4 regions of the Rhizobium sp. YS-1r genome follow, and region 1 is predicted to be linked to each of the others. Evidence: predicted binding sites of a transcription regulator. Region 1 holds the regulator's gene; each other region holds the start of a gene.
The links. The regulator PhoB, encoded in region 1, activates phosphate uptake and scavenging genes when phosphate is short. The targets are predictions, from matches to a motif close to TGTCATNNANCTGTCAT.
Positions count from the first base shown of each region.

Region 2: the regulator PhoB is predicted to act here: its motif matches at 2,953-2,969, upstream of JL39_RS03355 (DUF47 domain-containing protein).
Region 3: the regulator PhoB is predicted to act here: its motif matches at 2,274-2,290, upstream of JL39_RS09470 (glycerophosphodiester phosphodiesterase family protein).
Region 4: the regulator PhoB is predicted to act here: its motif matches at 1,584-1,600, upstream of JL39_RS18840 (NAD-glutamate dehydrogenase).

Region 1 is NZ_JPYQ01000012.1:33,858-39,485, reverse strand. Features, by position in the region: gene pstA (phosphate ABC transporter permease PstA) at 1-1,199, shown strand, start outside; gene pstB (phosphate ABC transporter ATP-binding protein PstB) at 1,235-2,026, shown strand; gene phoU (phosphate signaling complex protein PhoU) at 2,069-2,782, shown strand; gene phoB (phosphate regulon transcriptional regulator PhoB) at 2,825-3,511, shown strand; gene JL39_RS11315 (winged helix-turn-helix domain-containing protein) at 3,525-4,214, shown strand; gene arsK (arsenite efflux MFS transporter ArsK) at 4,300-5,535, opposite strand; gene JL39_RS11305 (FAD-dependent oxidoreductase) at 5,532-5,628, opposite strand, start outside.
Region 2 is NZ_JPYQ01000002.1:55,156-60,783, forward strand. Features, by position in the region: gene JL39_RS32745 (cupin domain-containing protein) at 244-888, shown strand; gene JL39_RS03345 (DUF982 domain-containing protein) at 942-1,181, opposite strand; gene JL39_RS03350 (inorganic phosphate transporter) at 1,282-2,286, opposite strand; gene JL39_RS03355 (DUF47 domain-containing protein) at 2,286-2,927, opposite strand; gene JL39_RS03360 (alpha/beta family hydrolase) at 3,154-3,795, shown strand; gene kdpF (K(+)-transporting ATPase subunit F) at 4,014-4,103, shown strand; gene JL39_RS31895 (hypothetical protein) at 4,150-4,317, shown strand; gene kdpB (potassium-transporting ATPase subunit KdpB) at 4,361-5,628, shown strand, end outside.
Region 3 is NZ_JPYQ01000009.1:33,937-39,564, reverse strand. Features, by position in the region: gene JL39_RS09490 (NAD(P)/FAD-dependent oxidoreductase) at 1-361, shown strand, start outside; gene JL39_RS09485 (hypothetical protein) at 358-642, shown strand; gene JL39_RS09480 (SDR family oxidoreductase) at 720-1,577, opposite strand; gene JL39_RS09475 (DUF983 domain-containing protein) at 1,731-2,150, opposite strand; gene JL39_RS09470 (glycerophosphodiester phosphodiesterase family protein) at 2,364-3,218, shown strand; gene JL39_RS09465 (membrane protein) at 3,224-3,526, opposite strand; gene JL39_RS09460 (amidase) at 3,683-5,044, shown strand; gene JL39_RS09455 (ribbon-helix-helix protein, CopG family) at 5,225-5,521, shown strand.
Region 4 is NZ_JPYQ01000025.1:92,973-98,600, forward strand. Features, by position in the region: gene JL39_RS18840 (NAD-glutamate dehydrogenase) at 1-1,477, opposite strand, end outside; gene pdxY (pyridoxal kinase PdxY) at 1,652-2,521, shown strand; gene JL39_RS18850 (carbonic anhydrase) at 2,589-3,263, shown strand; gene JL39_RS18855 (lytic murein transglycosylase) at 3,267-4,094, opposite strand; gene JL39_RS18860 (aspartate-semialdehyde dehydrogenase) at 4,290-5,324, opposite strand.

The DNA of each region.
Region 1 (5,628 bases):
GCCTCCTGCTGTCCATCCTGTCGAACGGCCTGTCGTCGTTCCAGCAGACCTACATCACCCTCAACGTCAATCTCGACGCTGCCGTTCTCGACAAGGCCGGCGATCGCAAGCCGGAGAACATCGCGAAGGTCTCGACCTTCGGATATGCGCCCATCATCGAGAAGGCGCTCCGCGACGCGATGGCGCAGAAGGGCATCACCATCGACGGCATGAACGCAAAGGCCGCCGCCGAGCTGATCTCCAAGGAGGCTCCCGCCGATCTCCGCAGGTTTGTGATGGCCGATCCGTCGGTGATTGGCCAGACCCATTCCTTTGATCTTCTGGCCGCGGGCCGTATCGACGGATATTACAAGGGGCGCGTGACGATGGAGAGCGCGAAGCTCGACCGCAATACGTCCCCCGACCAACTGATGCTGGCGGACAAGCTCAAGGAGGCGGGCATTCTGACGACCCGTTTCAACTGGAGCTTCTTCACGGCGCCGGACGCCTCCGATACCCGGCCTGAAGCGGCGGGCCTGGGGATTGCGGTCATTGGCTCCGTCTATATGATGCTGATCGTGTTCGTCCTGTCGCTGCCGATCGGCGTGGCTGCATCAATCTATCTTGAGGAATTTGCGCCGCAGAACCGCTTCACCGATCTGATCGAGGTGAACATCTCGAACCTTGCCGCGGTTCCCTCGATCGTCTTCGGTATTCTGGGCCTTGCCGTACTGATCAATTTCTTCGGTCTGCCGCAATCGGCGCCGGTTGTGGGGGGGCTTGTTCTGACCCTGATGACGTTGCCGACGATCATCATCGCCACTCGCGCCGCCCTCAAGGCCGTTCCACCGTCTATCCGCGACGCAGCGCTCGGTGTTGGCGCATCGAAGATGCAGTCCATCTTCCATCATGTTCTGCCCTTGGCGATGCCCGGTATCCTGACGGGGACGATCATCGGGCTGGCCCGAGCTCTCGGGGAGACTGCGCCTCTGCTGCTGATCGGCATGGTCGCCTTCGTGCGCGAATATCCCGCCGGTCCGCCGGATGGCTTCTTCGATCCGGCGTCGGCGCTTCCGGTCCAGGTCTATAACTGGACGCAGCGCGGCGACCCGGCATTCGTCGAACGTGCGTCCGGTGCCATCATCGTGCTTCTGGTATTCCTGATCCTAATGAACCTGGTCGCAATCATTCTTCGCCGCCGCTTCGAGCGCCGTTGGTAAAGGGGTGTGTAATGATGAATAATATCTCAACGACGATGACGACGACGCCGACGAAAGCTCCACTCATGAATGAACCGAAGATTTCCGCCCGTAACGTGCAGGTTTATTACGGCGAAAAGCACGCCATCAAGGATGTCAATATCGATATCCGCCCTCGGTCCGTTACAGCCTTCATCGGTCCGTCGGGCTGCGGCAAGTCGACGTTCCTGCGTTGCATCAACCGGATGAATGACACGATCGCCAACTGCCGTGTCGAGGGCAACATATCGATCGACTCGGAGAACATTTACGATCCCAAGGTGGACCCGGTTCAGCTGCGCGCCAAGGTCGGCATGGTGTTCCAGAAGCCGAACCCTTTCCCGAAGTCGATCTACGAGAACGTCGCCTATGGCCCGCGCATTCATGGTCTGGCGCGAAAGAAGTCGGAGCTGGACGATATCGTGTCTTCGGCCCTGCAGAAGGCAGGACTGTGGGGCGAGGTGAAGGATCGTCTCGACAGCCCAGGTACGGGCCTTTCCGGCGGTCAGCAGCAGCGCCTGTGCATTGCGCGCGCCGTTGCCGTCAGCCCGGAAGTGATCCTGATGGACGAACCCTGTTCGGCGCTCGATCCGATCGCCACCGCCAAGGTCGAGGAGCTGATCCACGAACTGCGCGAAAACTTCACGATCGTCATCGTGACGCACTCGATGCAGCAGGCGGCCCGCGTATCGCAACGCACTGCCATGTTCCATCTCGGAAACCTGGTTGAGGAGAACGATACCGACAAGATGTTCACCAATCCGGATGACCAGCGTACGCAGGACTACATCATGGGCCGCTTCGGCTGATCGCCGGTTGCGGGCCCTTTCTGACAATCTGAGGATAAGACCATGTCTTCGACACATATCCTGTCTGCCTATGACGACGAACTGAAATATCTGAGCCGCCGGATTTCGGAGATGGGCGGGCTTGCGGAGCAGATGTGCGCGGATGCAGTGCGGGCACTGGTCAATTCCGATGCCGCCCTTGCCCAGAAGGTGATCTCCGACGATGTGATCCTCGACCATGCCGAGCGCGATATCGGCGACAAGGCGATCGTGACGATCGCCCGCCGCCAGCCGGTTGCGGGCGACCTGCGCGACATCGTCGGATCGCTGCGCATCGCCTCCGATCTGGAGCGGGTCGGCGACCTCGGCAAGAACACTGCCAAGCGGGTGATCGCGGTGCAGGGCACCGGTGTGCCGCGCAAGCTCGCGCGCGGCATCGAGCACCTGTCGGACCTGGCGCTGACGCAGCTGAAGGAAGTGCTGGACGTCTATTCGAGCCGTTCGGCCGAGAAGGCGGAGGCGATCCGCATCCGCGACGAGGAAATCGACGCGATGTACACGTCGCTGTTCCGCGAGCTTTTGACCTACATGATGGAAGATCCGCGCAACATCACCACCTGCACGCATCTTCTGTTCTGTGCCAAGAACATCGAGCGTATCGGCGACCACGCCACCAACATCGCCGAGACGATCTACTACATGACGACCGGCGCCCAGCCGGAAGGCGAGCGTCCGAAGGACGATACGTCGAACACGCTCGGCGCGATCACGGAATAATGGCGCCGAATGACGATGGAATGGTGACGGAGCTAAGACGGAATGCAGCCGAAGATCGCGGTCGTGGAGGATGAGGAGGCGCTGAGCGTGCTTCTTCGCTACAACCTTGAAGCGGAAGGTTATGAGGTGGAGACGATTCTGCGCGGGGATGAAGCCGAGATCAGGCTTCAGGAACGCACGCCGGATCTTCTGATCCTCGACTGGATGTTGCCCGGTGTTTCCGGCATCGAACTCTGCCGGCGGCTGAGGATGCGGCCGGAGACGGAGCGACTGCCGATCATCATGCTGACGGCGCGCGGCGAGGAGAGCGAACGGGTCCGCGGGCTTGCGACCGGCGCCGATGACTATGTCGTAAAGCCGTTCTCGACGCCGGAACTGATGGCGCGAGTGAAGGCGATGCTGCGGCGCGCGCGTCCGGAAGTGCTGTCGAGCGTCCTGCGCTGCGGCGACATCGAGCTGGACCGGGAGACGCACAGGGTGCATCGCAAGAGCCGCGAAGTGCGGCTCGGCCCGACGGAGTTCCGGCTTCTGGAATTCCTGATGGCCGCGCCCGGCCGGGTCTTCTCGCGCTCGCAGCTTCTCGACGGGGTGTGGGGCCACGACATCTATGTGGACGAGCGCACCGTCGACGTGCATGTCGGACGCCTCAGGAAGGCGCTCAACTTCTCCAACATGCAGGATGTCATCCGCACCGTCCGCGGCGCCGGATACTCGATGGAAGGACACTAGGGAGAGCACCGCGATGGGAGCGCGAGTTGTCGTGGTGATCGATGGCGATGAAACGCTGCGCGAAGTGCTGCGGTTCTCCCTTGTCGATGAAGGTTTCGACGTGACGCTGCTTTCGGCGGGCTCCGAGCTGATGGAGCGGTTGGTTTCGAGCCTTCCCGATGTACTGGTGCTGAGTTCGTCCCTTCCGGGGCTGAATGGCATCGAGATCTGCCGAAGACTTCGTACCGAACCAGCAACGATGCGGGTGCCCGTGGTCCTGCTTGTTCCGGCGGAAAGCGAGAGCGACAGGCTGACGGGTCTCGCTGCCGGCGCGGATGACTGCCTCGTAGAGCCATTCCCCTCCGTCGAGCTTGCCATAAGGGTGAAGAACCTTCTTCGCCGCATGCATCCGAATCTTCTGAGCCATATGATCAGGGTCGGAGACCTGACCCTCGACCGCGAAGCACACAGGGTCCACAGGCAGAAGAAGGAAGTCAGGCTCGGCCCCACCGAGTTCCGGCTTCTCGAGTTCCTGATGCGGTATCCGGGACGGGTCTATTCGCGGACGGAGCTGAAAAGGTCGCTCTGGGGTGATGGTGCAACCGTGGACGAGCGCGCCGTCGACGTGCACATCGGTCGCCTCCGGAAGGGCATCAGCCTGGGCAAGGCTGACCAGGTGATCCGGACCGTCCGCGGAGCGGGCTACGCCCTCGGCGACGTCTGAATTTTCTCGCGATCGTTGGAAGGCCTATGCTGCTTTTCTTTAGGGCTTCGCCGAGGGGCCTGCATCTCCTGTTTGTCGTGTCTTGTCAGGCCTGCGAACCACCGAAAGGTCCAGCTGCTGGTCTTGTTGCTCTGTAGCGGGCGAAGGCGATCGCTCCGAACAGGCCGACGGCCGCCGCGCCTCCCAGAATGCTGATCGATACTGCCTGGCCGACCCCCCAAGTTCCCAGCATGACAGCGAACGCAAAGGGGGCAAGTGCTGAGGAAAACTGGCGTGCGGCGGTCACCCAGCCGAGCCGTGCGCCATAACCGTGCCTTCCGAAAAGCTCCAGTGGAAGCGTTCCCCCGACGATGCTTGCGAGCCCCGATCCCAGACCGAACAGGATCGCGAATGCGATGAGACCGGGGAGCCACGGACTTGTCGCCATCAGGACGATAAGGGCGACGGCGAGCAATCCCGCGGAGATCACGGCGAGCACCGTCTGTGACAAGCGCCCTCCGAAGATCATGTTCAGGAGGCGGCTGGCGACCTGCGAGGGACCGAAGAGGGTGGAGACCATGAGGCCTGCCGTGCCAAGCCCAAGTGCTGTCAGCAGCGGAACCATGTGGACCAGCACGGAGGCCAGCACGAATCCTTCCAGGGCAAAGCCCGCAAGCATCAGAATAAAGACGCCACTGAACGCGGGGCCGGCTTCAGGCTGAACGGCCATCGCTCCGGATTGATTTACTGATGCCCGTGGTTCGGGCACGTCGCGGGGCAGTCTCCCGACCCACCAATGGATCGGAAGGCACACGGCGATATTCAGGATCGCGAAGACGAGGTAGATCTCACGCCAGCCGAGATAGTCATGCAGTGTTGCCGTGAGCGGCCAGAAGAGCGTTGATGCGAATCCCGCGATCAGCGTCAGATGGGTTATGCTGCGCTGTGGCTTGCTGCCTCCAACCTGCACGATCGCTGCAAATGCCGTGCTGTAGAGAACGAAGCTGGAGGCGATCTCCATTGCGACGAGTGAAATACCGAACGTCGTCGCATTCGGCGATGCGGCCGCGCAGCCAAGCGAGATGGCGGCAGCAAGCGAACCGGGGACCATGAGCCGGCCGGCTCCGAACCGGTCCGCCCAGTTTCCCGCTCTCGGTGCGAACAGTCCGCCAACCAGCAGCGCCACCGATAGCAGCCCGAAAAGCCTGTCTTGTTGGATGGAGAAGTCTCGTGCCATGTCCGGCGCGAGGATGCTGAAGGAATAATAAAGGGTACCGTAGCCGATGATCTGTGTTGCGCCGAGCGCCCAGATCAGGCGCGCGGGAGCTTTCCGCTCGGTCATTCTGCAGGTTCCACATCGTTCCGTTCCACCGCAGTGGATGTACCACAGCCACAACCAGCTTTGCCATCAGTCTTGGCCTTCATGTCGGCGATG
Region 2 (5,628 bases), on a different contig from region 1:
CGACAAAATCCATCTTTCCACCGGCAGTTCGCCGAAACGATGTAGGAACGGGAAAGGTATTTTAGGTTTAGCTTTTGTAATGAGGCGCAGGCGCTGAGATCTCGCTCGTTATTATCTTGGAAATAGTAATATCAACTTCCTGTTACGCCTGTCCCGAATGCTGTTGAAGCGAATATTGATCCGTGCCATTCGTGATTTTATCGTGCGGTGTTTAAATACCGCGCGCGAAACTGGCCAACGGACATGCTGCAGAACCTTCATAGGTTGGATCTTCTGATCGCGCATTACGTTGCCGGTTCCTTTCCGGAGCCGGTGCATGTCCTTGTGGGATCATATCTGGAAATGCAGGCGCCGGCCGCGCGGTTCGCCCAGACTCTGGAGGAGCTGGCCGGCACGACCCTGCGCGAGAGCGAGCCGCTTGCGGTGGCGTCGCGCGACCGTCGGCTGCGGGAGATTTTCGCCTCCGCTCCGCTGCCGCCCGAGCTTGAACCAAAGCCCTCCCACGGGGCATCATTTCCCGCGTCGCTGCTGGCCTATGCCGGGATCGACCTCTCCGGTATTCCATGGAAAACCAGACTGCCCGGATTTCGCCGGCATGTCATAGAAAGGTCCAGGGAGGTCGAGGCGAGCCTGTTGTGGGTGCGGCCGGGCCGGGCACTTCCCCGTCATGGTCATCGGGGTCTGGAATTGACTTTGGTTCTGGAAGGTGAATTTCACGATCATCGCGGCAATTTCGGGCGGGGGGACATCTCGATCGCCGATGAAACGCTCGACCACCGGCCGGTTGCGGGAGAGCAGGGGCCGTGCATTTGCTTTACTGTCCTGTTCGCCCCGATCGTGCTCTCCGGTTCTCCATGGAGGCTCGCGGCTGACATCCTCGGCATCTGAACGGATAAGAAAAGGCCGGCGATGAGCCGGCCCAGGTTTAACCGTTCGCGTCTTCAGTTCAGATGCAGCTGAGCTTCGCTTACAGCCTGCTCGAACTGCTGGCGCGCCTCCTCCGGCGACCTGCGCCCGTCGAGGGCCGCGCGGCAAACGCTGCGTGCCTTGACGAACTGCGGTCCACGCATGTCCGGCCAGCGATCGGTCAGGAGGGCCAGCGCCTCGAACGGGCTATGGACGTCCTCCGTGCCGAGATGGCCGAATGCGACGCGAACAGGTTTCTGCCAGCTGGTTTGCATCTTTTCCTCCTCCCAGGATACCAACCGTGTCAAACGGTGAAGACGGCAAATGGTTCCCATCCGATGAAAAGAATTTGGCTGATAGCACGCCGCAGCCGTCTCATTGGAAAAGACCGGCAATCCAGTAGAACAGTGCGGAGACGAGCGCCGCTGCCGGCAGCGTGACAAACCAGGCGAAGACGATATTGCCGGCAATACCCCAGCGAACGGCCGAAAGGCGTCTGGCGGAGCCGACCCCGATGATCGCGCCGGTGATCGTGTGTGTCGTCGAAACCGGAATGCCGAGCCAGGTCGCGCCGAAAAGCGTCAACGCGCCGCCGGTTTCAGCGCAGAAGCCCTGCATCGGATTGAGCCTGGTGATCTTCGATCCCATGGTGTGGACGATACGCCAGCCGCCGAACAGCGTGCCGAGCGCCATGGCAGCCTGGCAGCTGATGACCACCCAGAAGGGCACATGAAACTCGCCGCCGAGATATCCCTGCGAATAGAGGAGCACCGCGATGATGCCCATGGTCTTCTGTGCGTCGTTGCCGCCGTGGCCGAGCGAATAGAGCGAGGCGGAAACGAATTGCAGCATACGGAAGGTGCTGTCGACTGCAAACGGCGTCTGGCGCACGAAGAGCCAGGAGACGATCAGCACCAGGACGAGCGCCAGGAAAAAGCCGATCGCGGGCGACATGAAGATCGCGCCAATCGTCTTGGTGAGCCCGCTCCAGACGATCGAACTGAGGCCAACCTTGGCGAGACCGGCGCCGACAAGCCCGCCGATCAGTGCATGCGACGAACTGGACGGGATGCCGAAGGCCCAGGTGACGATGTTCCAGATGATCGCGCCCATCAGCGCGGCGAATATCACCTGCGGCGAAACGATCTGCGGGTCGATGATGCCGGTGCCGAGCGTTTCCGCCACATGCAGGCCGAAGAACAGGAAGGCGATGAAATTGAAGAAGGCCGCCCAGAAGACCGCATATTGCGGCCTCAGCACGCGGGTGGAGACGATGGTTGCGATGGAGTTGGCCGCATCATGGAGCCCGTTCAGGAAGTCGAAGAAAAGCGCGACACCGACGAGGCCTGCAAGAAGAGGAAAGGCGAGGGCGGCATCCATCAGATATTCTCGATCACGATGCCGCTGATCTCGTTGGCGACATCTTCGAACCGATCGAGCACCTTTTCGAGTTCACCGTAGATTTCGCTGCCGATGATGAAGCCCATGGCATTGCCGGCCCCATGACGACGGAAGAGATCCCTGAGGCCCTGGTCGTGCAGGTCGTCCGACCGGCCTTCGACACGGGTGATTTCCTCGGCGATCGCGCCGAGCCGCGGCGCATTGGCACCGATCCTCTTGAGCAGCGGCACCCCTTCGGCGATCAGATGTGAAGCCTTGACGATTTCGCCGCCCATCTGCTGCATCAACGGATCGAAACTCGTCTGCTCGAAGAGCCGGATCGTCTTGACCGTCTTGTGCATCATGTCGATCGCGTCGTCCATCGACTGGATCAGGTCCTTGATGTCGCCGCGATCGAAGGGTGTGATGAAACTGCGGCGCACGGCCTGCAGCACCTCCCGGGTGATGTCGTCGGCTTCCTCCTCCAGCGCTACGATGCGCGCGCAGTTGCCTTCGATATCGTTGCCGGTGAGCAGGGCGTTCAGGGATTCCGCCGCACCGACCACGGTGTGTGAATGCTGCTCGAAAAGATCGAAGAAGGCATCCTCACGGGGAAGCAGTTTTCTGAAAAGGCCGAGCATCCAAGGTTCCTTGCGTATTTCTGGCTGTCATAAATGTGTCATAAATCGTGGACGGCGAGACTGGAAACCGCGAGAAAGGATTTTCTGTGGAAGAAAAGTTCGGTTTCGTAAGTCGGCTAATTATTTGCTTTGGCGATGGAATCGGTGAAGGCTGCGTTGGACTTGCCTTTGCGCGCCGGCCGCAGCTATGGCCGGCTGTTCGTCGCCGGCAAATTGAGGGAGCAGGATGTTGAACCGATTTCTGATTGAGGGGCCGGGGGATGCGCGCTTCACCATCCTTCTCGCGCACGGCGCCGGCGCGCCGATGGATTCGGCGTCGATGACGGCTGCCGCAAAAGCGCTGTCGGAGAAGGGGTTTCGCGTGGCGCGCTTCGAATTCGGCTATATGGCGTCACGCCGTATATCGGGTGAATGCAAGCCGCCACCCAGGGCAGAGACCCTCAACCCGGAATACAGGGCTGCCGTCGCCGAGCTCGGCACCAAGGGCGCACTGATCATCGGCGGCAAATCCATGGGCGGACGGGTGGCGAGCATGATTGCCGACGAGCTTCATGCGGAAGGGAAGATCGCCGGTCTTCTCTGCCTCGGTTACCCGTTTCACCCTCCGGCCAAACCGGAGCAGCTTCGCACGCAGCATCTTAAAGCGCTGAATACCCCGGCGCTGATCTGCCAGGGAACCCGTGACGAATTCGGCACGCGGGAAGAGGTCTCGGGTTACGAGCTCTCCGACAGGATCGAGATCCTCTGGCTGGAAGACGGTGATCATGATTTGAAGCCGCGCAAGAAGATTTCCGGCTTCTCCGTCGCCGAACACCTGGCGACCATGGCGGAAGCGGTACGTGCCTGGGCTGACGGGCTGACGTCCTGAGCGGAAGCCCCCACATCCCCGAGAGGAGATGCGTGGCGCCGCATCTCGCCGCGGTATCCGTGAAACTCCTATAGGATTCCTATTTCTCTCCTCGCGGGTTCCTCTCGAACCTTTATGCAACTCGGAGCCATATTTCTTCCAGTTTCGAGGCTGGACGCCCCGTGTTCGCGTCCGGGCCTGGCGAATCTCGACAACACGAGAATGCGAGGAAGACCCAAATGGTGTTCGATTATGGCCTCAGCGCCGCAGTGCTTATCTTCGTCAGTGCTTATCTGATCTATGCCCTGCTTCGACCGGAGCGCTTTTGATCGGCGGGCGGCAGGCAATGCCGGTGGCGTCGGGCGCGTACGGGATATGAACGGCTGGCTCCGCATCCTGCGCAGATGTGTCGGTCCCCACCTCGGCACTCCGAAGGCCGGGACGCATCTTCGCGCCTCGGACGTCATACTCGGCATGACGCTTCTGCTGCTGGCCGCCGTGCTGCTTGTCTCGCTTCTTTCCCATTTCTTCGCATCCGCTTGAGCGGTGCGGAACGCGCAATCAGAATATCAAGCTGGAGCCTCTTATGAGCCAGGACAGATCAGCGAGCATCATGGATGCCCGCATCCTCGTTCCCGCGATCGGGAACGCCTTCAAGAAACTCAATCCCCGTTCTCTGGTCAAGAACCCGGTCATGTTCGTCGTTGCCGCGGTTTCGGTGCTGACGACAGTCCTGTTCGTCAAGGATGCGGCGACGGGAGCAGGCAATCTCGGTTTTTCCTTCCAGATCATCCTCTGGCTCTGGTTCACGATCCTGTTCGCGAATTTCGCGGAAGCCGTTGCGGAAGGCCGCGGCAAGGCACAGGCCGACTCGCTTCGGCGCTCGCGCACCGAGACGCAGGCCAAGCTGCTTGCGAACGGCAGCCGTGAGAATTTCAAGCTGGTGCCGGGAACGAGCCTCAAGATTGGCGACGTGGTGCTTGTCGAGGCCGGCGACATCATTCCCTCCGACGGTGAGGTGATCGAAGGCATCGCCTCGGTCAACGAGGCGGCCATTACCGGCGAATCTGCGCCCGTCATCCGGGAATCGGGCGGCGACCGCTCCGCCGTAACCGGCGGCACGCAGGTCCTGTCCGACTGGATCAGGGTGCGCATTACCGCTGCTGCCGGCTCGACCTTTCTGGATCGGATGATCTCGCTGGTCGAGGGCGCAGAGCGGCAGAAGACGCCGAACGAGATCGCCCTCAATATCCTGCTGGCCGGCCTGACGTTGATCTTCGTGCTTGCAACCGCGTCGATCCCGAGCTTTGCCGCCTATGCCGGCGGCTTCATCCCGGTGATCGTCCTTGTCGCGCTGTTCGTGACGCTGATCCCGACCACGATCGGCGCTCTTCTGTCTGCCATCGGCATCGCCGGCATGGACCGGCTGGTGCGCTTCAACGTGCTCGCCATGTCCGGCCGCGCCGTCGAGGCAGCCGGCGATGTCGATACGCTGCTGCTCGACAAGACCGGCACGATTACGCTCGGCAACCGGCAGGCCACGGAATTCCGTCCGGTGAAAGGCGTGACCGAGCAGGAGCTCGCGGATGCGGCGCAACTCGCCTCGCTGGCGGATGAGACGCCGGAAGGCCGATCCATCGTCGTTCTCGCCAAGGAAAAATACGGCATCCGTGCCCGTGACATGCAAAGCCTGCACGCCACCTTTGTCCCGTTCACGGCGCAGAGCCGCATGAGCGGGATCGATTCGGAGGGTTCGTCCATCCGCAAGGGTGCGGTCGACGCCGTGCTGAGATATCTCGACCAGATCAGCGCCAAGGGCGCCGGCAGCGAAGCCACACGCGAAATCCAGGCGAT
Region 3 (5,628 bases), on a different contig from region 1:
ACCGTTGCCGGCACTCGCCCAGGTCGCCAAGCAGCAGGGCGAATATCTCGGCCGCGCACTCAAAGAGAAATTGCTGGACGGCAAACCTGTCGGACCTTTCCACTTCCAAAACCGCGGCAATACAGCCGTGATCGGCCGCAATGCCGCGATCTTCGACTTCGGCAAATGGACGCTCAAGGGCTGGTTTGCCTGGCTTCTTTGGGCGATCGTGCATGTTTATCTGCTCGTCAATTTCGAAAAGCGCCTGCTCGTCAGCATTCAGTGGATCTGGCGCTATCTGACCCGGCAGCGCGGAGCCCGGCTGATCGACGAGAATGCCGCTGCCTTCGTGCCGTCATCCACGCAAAGGACCGAGACATGAACACCGCCAACCCGCAGCTCGAAGGTCTTTATCTCGCGCTTGCCGCGATCAACCGCCTTCTGGTCGAAAAGGGCCTCGTATCCCACGTCGAAATCCAGGATGTCCTGCAGACCACCGAACGTGCGGTGCTTGCCGACGACAAGCCGCTCAGCATTTCGAGCTCCCATCAGAAAGCCGTCGCGTTCCCGATCCGACTTCTGCTTCTGGCGAACGAGGCACACGAACAGGGCAAGACATTCTGTTTCGATGATCTGGCGCGGGAGATCGGTCGGCGAACCTGAGATATTGGATGGATCGCGGGCTCTGAACGGTGGCATGAGCGCATGCCGCCGCTGTTCTCGATGGAGGAAGAAGAAGATCAGAGGATCGGCTTGCCGCCCGTCACTGCGATCATCGTGCCGGAAACGTAGCTGGAAAGCGGGTCGGCAAGCATCACATAGGTCGTTGCAAGCTCCGCCGGCTGACCTGGCCGCTTCATCGGCACCTGTTTGCCGAACTCCTTGACCTTGTCTTCCGGCATGGTGGAGGGAATGAGCGGCGTCCATATCGGGCCGGGTGCCACGGCATTCCCCCGGATGCCCTTTTCGGCGAGAAGCTGTGCCAGCCCTGCCGTAAAATTCTGGATCGCGCCCTTGGTGGTCGCGTAGGCAAGCAGGCCCGGGTTCGGATTGTCCGAATTGATCGACGCGGTATTGATGATGGTGCTGCCTGGCTTCATATGCGGTACGGCGGCCTTGGAGAGATAGAACATCGCGTGAATGTTGACCTTGAAGGTGAGCTCCCATTCTTCGTCGCTGATATCTTCGATCGAGGAGAAGCTCGCCTGATGTGCCGCATTGTTGACGAGGATGTCGATACCGCCGAATTCCCCCACCGCCTTGTCGATGATCGCTCGGCAATGGGAGGAGGCCTTGATGTCGCCCGGCATGAGCACAGCCTTGCGTCCTGCTTCTTCAACAAGACGCTTGGTGTCTTCGGCATCCTCGTCCTCATCGAGATATGAAATCAGAAGATCGGCCCCCTCGCGCGCATAGGCGATCGCGACCGCCCGGCCGATGCCGCTGTCGCCGCCGGTAATGACGGCGCGTTTGCCGGCAAGCCGCCCCGACCCTCGGTAGGAAAGCTCGCCATGATCCGGCACCGGATCCATCCGGTTCGTAAAGCCGGGCATCGGTTGCTGCTGTTCGGGAAAGGGCGGCGTCGGGTACCGGGCCATGGGAAGCGTCCTCCTTTTCGGTTGGAAAGTTGCTTTTCCAACTCGCTGCAAAGGCGGATGTTCCCGACCGCAAACACGGAAAAGGAAGAAGGCGCCGAGACCGCGGCGATGCGGGAGCCGAAGGCTCCCTGGGACATTGACGTCGCCGGAGGCTCAGCCTTTGTGCTGCGTATCATCCGCCTGCGGACTGCCGGAACCTCGGTCCAGTTTGCCCTGCTCGGCCTTGTAGAAATACTGGCTCGCGATCAGCCACCCTTTGAGGGGCCGGAGTGGCAAGAGGCAGGTGATGAGCAGCACCGGCAGAGAGATCAGGAGATGCACCCAGAATGGCGGCTGGTAGGAGACTTCAAGCCACACAGCCAACGCGATGCTGGGCACGCTGCCGAAACAGACGACGAAGAAGGCCGGACCATCCGCCGGGTCGGCAAAGGAATAGTCGAGGCCGCAGACCTCGCAATTGGGCCTGAGCGTCAGGAAGCCGTTGAAAAGATGTCCCTGGCCGCAACGCGGGCACCGGCCACGCATACCGGTGCTGGAGGGAGAAAGCGGGGGCCAATCGGCGTCATATGCCATGACATCTGCCTTTCGTGACAGGACACAATCTGTGGTTCATCTCTGGCTCGGCAATACCGTTCAAGCAAGGTCTTCTCTTGATACGCGTCAATTCGCCCCGCATGCGAACTGCCATGTCGAACCATGAAACTTCTGTGACAGGTCTATGGCAGGAGATGCGAAATGCATAGTCTGAGGACAACCGAATCGCCCTGCTGCTCTCGACGGAATCCCATGACATCCGAATTTTCAGGCCTCGGCATCACGCATCGCGGCCACTTCACGCGGCTCAAATGGCACCGGCTGCGCCGCAGCCTGTCAGATCCCCTGTTTTCCGCCGAGATAATGGCCGAGGGGTTCCGATTGGGTGCCTCAACCGAACTTGATCTGCGCATACGCGCCGATGGCGGCTTCGTCGTCCTGCACGACGCGGAGCTCGAAGGGGAAACCGATGGCTGCGGCCCCATCCGCGAGGCCTCCGCGGATGCCATCCGCGGACTTCACCTCAAGAGCGGCGGCCATCCGCCTATCCTCAGCGAAGATCTGGCTACGATGCTTCAGACCGCTCATCCGGAAGCGCTTCTTCAGTTCGACATGAAGGATGAGCTTGCCGCCATCGGTCCGCGTGGGATGGACCATCTTGTGCATTATTTTGCCGATGCCGGCTCATCGATCATCATCAGCGGCCATGACCTCGACCTGATACTCGCGGTCAAGGAAAGGCTGCCGGATTTGAAACGCGGCATCGATCCCAGCGACAAGTTTGGCGACATTTACAAGGCCGGCGGCTGGAGCGCCGTCGAGAAGGACCTGCTCGCCGACATTCATGGTCCAACCGAACCGGACACGGTCTATCTCTACTGGCCGATCCTGCTCGACGCCGCCAAAGCCGGTCTGGACATGATCGGCCTCTGCCACGATGCCGGCAAGCTGGTCGACGCCTGGACCTTCAACCTCAGGAACCCGGATGCGGGGTTCGACGAGGGAGAAGCGCGCGATTTCGCCGCCCTGATGGCGCTGAAGCCGGACCAGATCACCACCGACGAGGCCCCCGCCACGGAACGCGCCTGGGCCGGGCTCGCAGGTTGAACGTCTCAATCGTCCCAGAACGGCTCGCGATAGACGCGCCGGCTGACCAGTTTCAGGCTTCGATCCGGCTGCAGGATATATCGCTCCTCGACCCGCTGGCCGAACTCGTTTCGGAACTGATGGCTCACGACGCTGCCGATCGGAGACTTGGTGAGCCGGGTGCGCGGCTGACCGCCATAGGTGATGCTGCCCGGAATGGGCTCGATCCCCGGTCCGATTTCGAGAGCTGGACTAGGCCTGCCGACGCTATCAACGGTACAGCCGGCGAGCGCAAGCACAAGGCCGGCGATGGCGACGATGGTTCTCATGAGTGATCCTTCCCGGTTTGAAGCAGTGGCGGATTGTCTCAATTCAGAAGTCGATCCGAAGTTCCCAACCGGCCCGGCCGATAAATATTCTACCCATCGCCAGAATATTCGTTACACATTTCAATCGCCAATCACTGAATGGGGAGAATGCGTGCCGTGACGAAACCGTATGGAGCCATGTCGATCGCCGAGCTTTCCGCGCTGATCCAGACCGGAACGGTCGACCCCGTCGCGGTGACCGAAGCAGTGCTTGCGGGCATCGAGGCCTATCCGGACAAGGCGGTCTTCATCTCCCTGCTGAAGGACCGGGCGCTGGCAGAGGCCGAGGCGTCCTCGAAGCGCCAGAAGGACGGCCGCTCGCTTGGCCTGCTCGATGGTATTCCGATCGCCTGGAAGGACCTTTTCGACGTCGAAGGATTGCCCACCACCGCAGGCTCCAAGGTGCTGAAGAAGGCCGAGCCTGCCAGGAAGGATGCCGCGATCGTCGACCTTCTGAAACAGGCGGGCATGGTGGCGGTCGGCCGCACCAACATGAGCGAGTTCGCCTTTTCCGGCATCGGCATCAACCCGCATTACGGCACTCCTCGCAATCCGCATGGAAAGGATGTGCCACGCATTCCGGGCGGTTCGTCCTCCGGCTCCGCCGTCGCGGTTGCAGCCGGCCTCGTTCCCGTCGCCATGGGTACGGACACCGGCGGCTCGATCCGCATCCCGTCGGCACTGAACGGTATCGTCGGTTACAAGGCGACACGCGGTCGCCATGCGATGGACGGGGTCTATCCTCTGGCGACGAGCCTCGATTCGCTTGGCCCCCTCTGCCGTACGGTCCAGGACGCAGTCTGGATCGATGCCGCCATGCGCGGCCTTGCCGCCCCGCAGACAGCCCGCCGGCCGCAAGAACCGCTCGACATCGTCATCCCGACCAACATCGTCTTCGACGGTGCCGAACCGGGCGTCGTCACCGCCTTCGAAGCTGCAATTGGCCGGCTCGAAAAGGCCGGCGCGAGGATCACCCGCATCACCATTCCGGCCTTCGATGAGATCCCGGCCCTGATGGCAAAGCGCGGCGCGCTCGTCACGGCGGAAGCCTTTGCGCTTCACCAGCAGCGGCTGTCGGGACCGGAGGCTGCCGAAATGGATCACCGGGTCGTGGCCCGGACGCGTCTTGGCGAGAAGATCAGCATGCCGGACTATATCGCCATTCTTGAGACGAAAGCACGCCTGATCGCCGAGACCAAAGCGCTGATCGGCGACCGTTTCGTCGCCATGCCGTCGGTCGCTCATGTTGCGCCGCCGATTGAGGCGCTCGAAAAGGATGACGAACTGTTCTTCGCGACCAATGGCAAGACGCTGGGCAACACCGCACTCGGCAATTTCCTCGACTGGTGTGGTGTTTCGATCCCCTGCGGCACGGGCGACGCCGATATGCCCGTCGGCTTCCTGCTGTCGGCAGGCGCCAACCATGACGAGGCGCTGCTTCAGGCCGCGATGAGTTGCGAGGAGACCGTCAGAGGGTAGGAAACGGCGGCGAAGGGACGTCCTGACACGGACTGCCAAGCACCTCGTCAGACAGGACCCGCACCATTGACTCTGCTGTCCATCGTGGCACTTTGGTTCGGTGAGCGCGGCGGAACGGCGCATCGTGCCCGCCCGCCTGATCCGCACGATCGAAAGCTCACCGGATAGAGGAATGGCTTGATGTCATCGGAAGAGGACGATCGGTCGGACCAATCGCGAAGAGTAGCAGAGGCCGCGGCTAAGGTTGTCGATCCGGAGCTCATGGACGCGCTACGGCAGGCGGCAGCGCACGCCTGGAACACCGGCGAAGTCAAATTCGATCAGCAGATCGCATCTGCCATTCAGGCCATCGCCAAGGAGTTGGGCGTCACTCGAGACGAAGCAGTCCGGCTGATGGTACGGGAATGGTTGGAAGGGAATGCCTATTCGCCTGTGCGCCGGCAAGGGGAAGATGACGATACCGCAGGAAAGACGTAAGCGAACCGGCGCTCATCGCGCAGCCGGCTCAGCAGGCCGGGAAACGATGGCGGAATGGAAGGCAACCGCTCCAACGCCGGGCATACCCAACATATCCGCCTCGCCAG
Region 4 (5,628 bases), on a different contig from region 1:
GCGTGGCGAAACGTTCTTCCCAGGGCGTGGCAATCAGGCGGATCGCCTCTTCCAGCTTCACCTGGGCGATTCGTGGCGTCTTGCCGCCGCGCCGGCCGATGATGACATGGACGCGCGCGACCCCGCCCTCCGGGAAGGCCGGATAATAGGCGGAGACGTGGCCGTCATAGACACTGGCGAGGTAATCGCTCACCTTCTCGCGGACCAGCGAATTATAGTCCTCGCGGGGCACATAGACGATCACCGAGACAAAACGGTCGAAATGGTCGATGCGCGGCAATATCCGGACGCGGGGGCGTTCGCTCAGTTCCATGATCTGCTCGCAAAACCTCGCAAGCAGGTCCGGATCGATCTGGAAAAGGTCGTCGCGGGGATAGGATTCCAGCGTGTTTTCCAACATGCGGCCGGAATGGCTGTCGGGGTCGAAGCCGAAATGCTCCTCGATCCGGGCCGCCTTGGCGCGCAGAAGCGGGATTTCGCGAACGGAGTGAGTGTAGGCCGTCGCCGTGAAAAGACCGACGATGCGCAATTCGCCGACGACCTCGCCTTTTTCATCGAAGCGCTTGACGCCGACATAGTCCATATAGGCTCGTCGGTGGACGACCGATTTCACATTCGCCTTGGTGACGATGAGGAAATCCGGTCCGTCGAGGAATTCCAGGATTTCCGGCGTTGTCATCACCGCGTCCTTGCCCTGGCGCAGCACGAGAACGTCCGGATCGGAAAGGATGCCCAAGCCGCGGCCCTTGCCGCGTTCGAGCTTCGCTTCCGGGCCCTTGCCGGAATAGACGTATTCACGCATGCCGAGGAAGGTGAAATTGTCGTCGCGTAGCCAGTCAAGGAAGGCGAGCGCCTCCTCCCGATCAGATTTTTTACGGCTCGCGGAATTGTTGAGCTGCTTTGCTGCCCCCTCCAGCACCTCCAACATGGAGGCCCAATCGGTGATCGCCAGATGCACTTGGTCGAGGATGTGGCGGATACGCTCGGTGAGCGCCGTCGCCTGTTCCCGGTTCAGCGGCGCAATGTGGATCTGGATGAGGCTCACATGATGAGCCGGATTCCCGGGCTGCTCGCTGGAACGCAGAACCGGTTCTTTTCCCGGCTCCAAATTGAGGATCGGGTGGACCGCCATGAAGAGGTCGCGATGGGTCGCGGTCACCTCGCCCATGATCGAATCGAAGAGGAAGGGCATGTTCCGGTCAACGACGGTCAGCACCGAAACCGGCACGCTGTTCGGCTCAACGCCGGACAAGGTCTCCACCGTGATATCCGCCCGGATCCGTGTCCAGGCCTGCAACCGTTCGGCCGCATGTCTCGCCGAGCGGGCCAGCATTTCGGGCGTATAGTTCTCAAGGTCGTCATTGCTGGCCCGGCCAAACAGAATGAACGGATCGAGATGCGGTCCCTTGCTTTCAGCGGCGATTTTGCGTGCGCTTTCGATCTGCTTTTCCCGCTTCGGATTCTGCCTGGCGGCCATGCCCCTCTCCCCTTTTTCCGTTCAAAGATCGAATAAATTCATCTCATGTCATCATGCGGCAACGTGGCCGATCCATGTCAGTGCGCAACAGACCTTCCATTCTTCCGTGAAGCCTTGTTGACATAACCGGCCGAAGAAACCATCAACAGGGCCTCGAAGCGGGAAATCAGACCCATGGATACCAGCAATGCCGTCATCGTCATCTCCAGCCATGTCGTGCGGGGCTCGGTCGGCAACAGAGCCGCCGTCTTCGCATTGGAAATCCTCGGGTTTCCCGTTTGGGCCATGCCGACCATCGTCCTTCCCTGGCATCCGGGTCACGGGCCTTCCACGCGGCTGACCTTTCCCGAATCAGACTTCGACAAGGCTATAGGCGATCTCATCCGCGCGCCATGGCTCGGCGAGGTGAAGGCGGTGCTGACCGGCTATTTCGGCAATGCGGCCCAGCCGCGCTCGGTTGCGCGGCTCATCCGCGCGCTGAAGGAGAGAAATCCCGACCTTCTCTATGTCTGCGATCCAGTCATGGGTGATCTCGGCGGACTCTATATCCCGCAGCCGACAGCGGAAGCGATCCGCGACGAGCTCATCCCGCTCGCGACAATCGCGACCCCGAACCGCTATGAGCTGGCCTGGCTTTCCGGTGCGCCGCTCGAAACCAACAACGCGATCATGGACGCGGCAGTCGCGCTCGGGCCGCCTCGCATCCTGGTGACGTCGGCCGTGCCGATGATGGCGGGCGGGACGGGAAACCTCTATCTCACCGGAAAACACGCACTGCTTGCCGAGCACCGGCTGATCGACAATCCGCCGAACGGTCTCGGTGATCTCATGAGCGCACTTTTCCTGGGGCGAATCCTTGCAGGCATGGACGAGGAAAAAGCGCTGCAGCTTGCCACCGCCAGCGTTTTCGAGATTCTCGCTCGCACGGCCAAGCGTGGCGGCGACGAGCTGACGCTCGAAACGGATGCGTCGAGCCTTTCCTCGCCCATGGCCATGGTGCAAATGCGCCGGCTGGTGCATCCGTTGCAACGGGTGAAGCGATAAGCCGGCCAGTCTCGCAATTGTAGAATGACCGTTGATCTTCGGCGAGCGGCACTATAATCCTTGGTACATGACGGACTTTCCAGACAGACTTCTGGCGGGCTATCGCAACTTCATGAACGGGCGCTATAGCGACGAAAGCGATCGCTACCGGGCATTGGCGGAGACCGGGCAGAAACCTCACACCCTTGTCATCGCCTGTTGCGATTCACGTTCTGCTCCGGAGACCATCTTCGACTGTGGTCCCGGCGAGCTCTTCGTCGTGCGCAATGTCGCCAACATGGTGCCGCCCTACGAGCCGGATAGCCAGTTTCATGCCACTTCGGCCGCGCTGGAATATGCGGTTCAAGTCCTGAAGATCCGCAATATCGTTGTCATGGGCCATGGCCGTTGCGGCGGCATTCAGGCGGCGCTGGATCCCTCCACGGAACCGCTGTCGCCGGGCGATTTCATCGGCAGATGGATGAGCCTCGTGCGGCCCGCGGCTGAACAGATCCAGAATAACGCGTTCATGACGCCGGCCGAACGCCAGACGGCGCTGGAACGGGTCTCCATCCGTAATTCCATCGCCAATCTGCAGACATTTCCTTTCGTGAAGAATCGCGGAGAGGAAGGCGGACTCAGCATTCATGGTGCCTGGTTCGATATTTCCACCGGGGAACTCTGGGTGATGAACAGTAAGGGCGATTTTGTCCGCCCCGATCTCGACGAACCGCCGATCGAGGCCGAGCAAGCCTCGGCCTGAATCTCAGCGGGAACTCGTCTGCAGGCCGTCGATCTGGCCGCCGATATGGGCGATCGCCCGCTGATAGACCGAGGCGGCATTCCAGCCCTGGATGGCGGCGAAATTCGGTTCCCCCGGTTGGTATCCGGCACCGGCCCTCCAGCCATGACCGCGCAGGAAGTTGGCGGTCGAGGCAAGCGCGTCGGCGCGCGAGCGGACCATGTCGATATGGCCGTCGCCGTCACCGTCGGTGCCGTAACGGACGACGTTCAACGGCAGGAACTGGGTCTGCCCGATTTCTCCATGAGCGGCGCCGCGGGCAGAAATGCTCAGATCGCCGCGGGCGACGAGTTGGAGAGCGGCATAAAGCTGCTCAGTAAAATAGGCAGAGCGGCGGCAGTCATAGGCGAGCGTGGCGACCGCCGACAGCGTGTGCTGGTTGCCCATGAAGCTGCCAAAACCCGTTTCCATGCCCCAGATGGCGATCAGCGGACCGGCGGGCACGCCGTAACGGCGTTCGATCGAAGCGAAGAGTGAGGCATTGCCGGACCTCATGCTCTTGCCGCGGGAGATGATGGTCGCGCCACCACGCTTGCGCATGAATTCATCGAAGGAGAGCTTGAAGCTCTTCTGACCGCGGTCGGCGCGGATCGTTTCGCGATTGTAGGAGATGTTGGCGAACGCCCTTTCGACGACGGACGGGTTGACGCCGCTTGAGGGGGCAACCCGCTTGAAGTCTTCAACCCAGCGGGCAAAACCAGAGGAGTCGTTGCCGCATTGAGGTGCGGCCAAGGCTGGAGTGACGCTCAGAAAACCAGTTGCGATCAGTCCTGCCAGTATAATCTTCTTCATTGCGGTTAGCCCGTCGTGAGCCGGAGCGCTCGGCTGCAAGCGCCCGGGAATATGTTATCGGCCTTATGGCGGTGGTTGCAAATATTAGCAACTCACCCGCTCATGAATAGTTTGTGGAGTGTCTCGAATACGAGAAACTCCCGCCATATCTGGCAGGAGTTTCTATCGGAATATGCTTAATAAAGCTATCACCAATCAGGCGGCGGCCTTGCGAGGCTTGATCAGGCCACGATTGACGAGCAACTCGGCGATCTGCACGGCATTCAGCGCGGCACCCTTGCGCAGGTTGTCGGAAACGACCCAGATGTTGAGACCGTTTTCAACTGTTGCATCTTCGCGGATGCGGGAAATGTAGGTCGCATCCTCGCCAGCGCATTCGTAAGGCGTGACATAGCCGCCGTTCTCGCGCTTGTCCACGACCAGGCAACCCGGGGCCTCACGCAGGATATCGCGGGCCTGGTCGGCGGTGATCTCGTTCTCGAATTCGATATTGACCGATTCCGAATGACCGATGAAGACCGGAACCCGCACGGCGGTGCAGGTCACCTTGATCTTCGGGTCGAGCATCTTCTTGGTTTCGGCAAGAACCTTCCACTCTTCCTTCGTATATCCGTCCTCCATGAACACATCGATATGCGGAATGACGTTGAAGGCAATGCGCTTGGTGAACTTCTTCGCCTCGATCGGGTCGGCAACGAAGACGGCGCGGGTCTGGGTGAAAAGTTCGTCCATGCCTTCCTTGCCGGCGCCGGAGACGGACTGATAGGTCGAGACGACGACGCGCTTGATCTTGGCGAAGTCATGCAGCGGCTTCAGCGCCACGACGAGTTGGGCGGTCGAGCAGTTGGGGTTGGCGATAATGTTCTTCTTGGAAAAGCCGCTTATTGCATCCGGGTTTACTTCCGGCACGATCAACGGCACTTCGGAGTCGTAGCGCCAGGCGGACGAGTTATCGATGACGATGCAGCCCTGCGCGCCGATCTTCGGCGACCACTTCTTGGAGACGTCGCCGCCAGCCGACATCAGGCAGATGTCGGTATCGGAGAAATCGTAATTCTCGAGATTGGAGACCTTCAGCGTCTTGTCACCAAAGGAAACTTCCGTGCCCTGCGAGCGGGCTGAAGCCAGCGCTACGACTTCACCGGCTGGAAAGCCGCGTTCCGCGAGGATGGACAGCATCTCCCTGCCGACATTGCCGGTTGCACCGGCGACTGCGATCTTGAAACCCATTTTGTGCTCTCTTTCTGTCTCTCCTCGATCCGGTGAGGGGGAAGCCGCAGACGCATCCGCGGATTTCCTTGTCCCCGGCCTTGCCGGGGAGAGAGCGGCGGGCCTGAGACGTCAGACGGTTTTCGTCGTCGTTTTGGCCTTGGTTTTGGAGAAAGCGGAAAAACATACCCGCTGCGCGGCTTCATCGTCCGGCAGTGCACAGTGAGCGATGTTGAATTCGCAGGCACGCATATGGTTGTTTTCCCGTTCGCGAAGCTGTTTAGAAGATTTTCGGGATGAGTCAAGCAAGCGTTTTGCCCAAGCT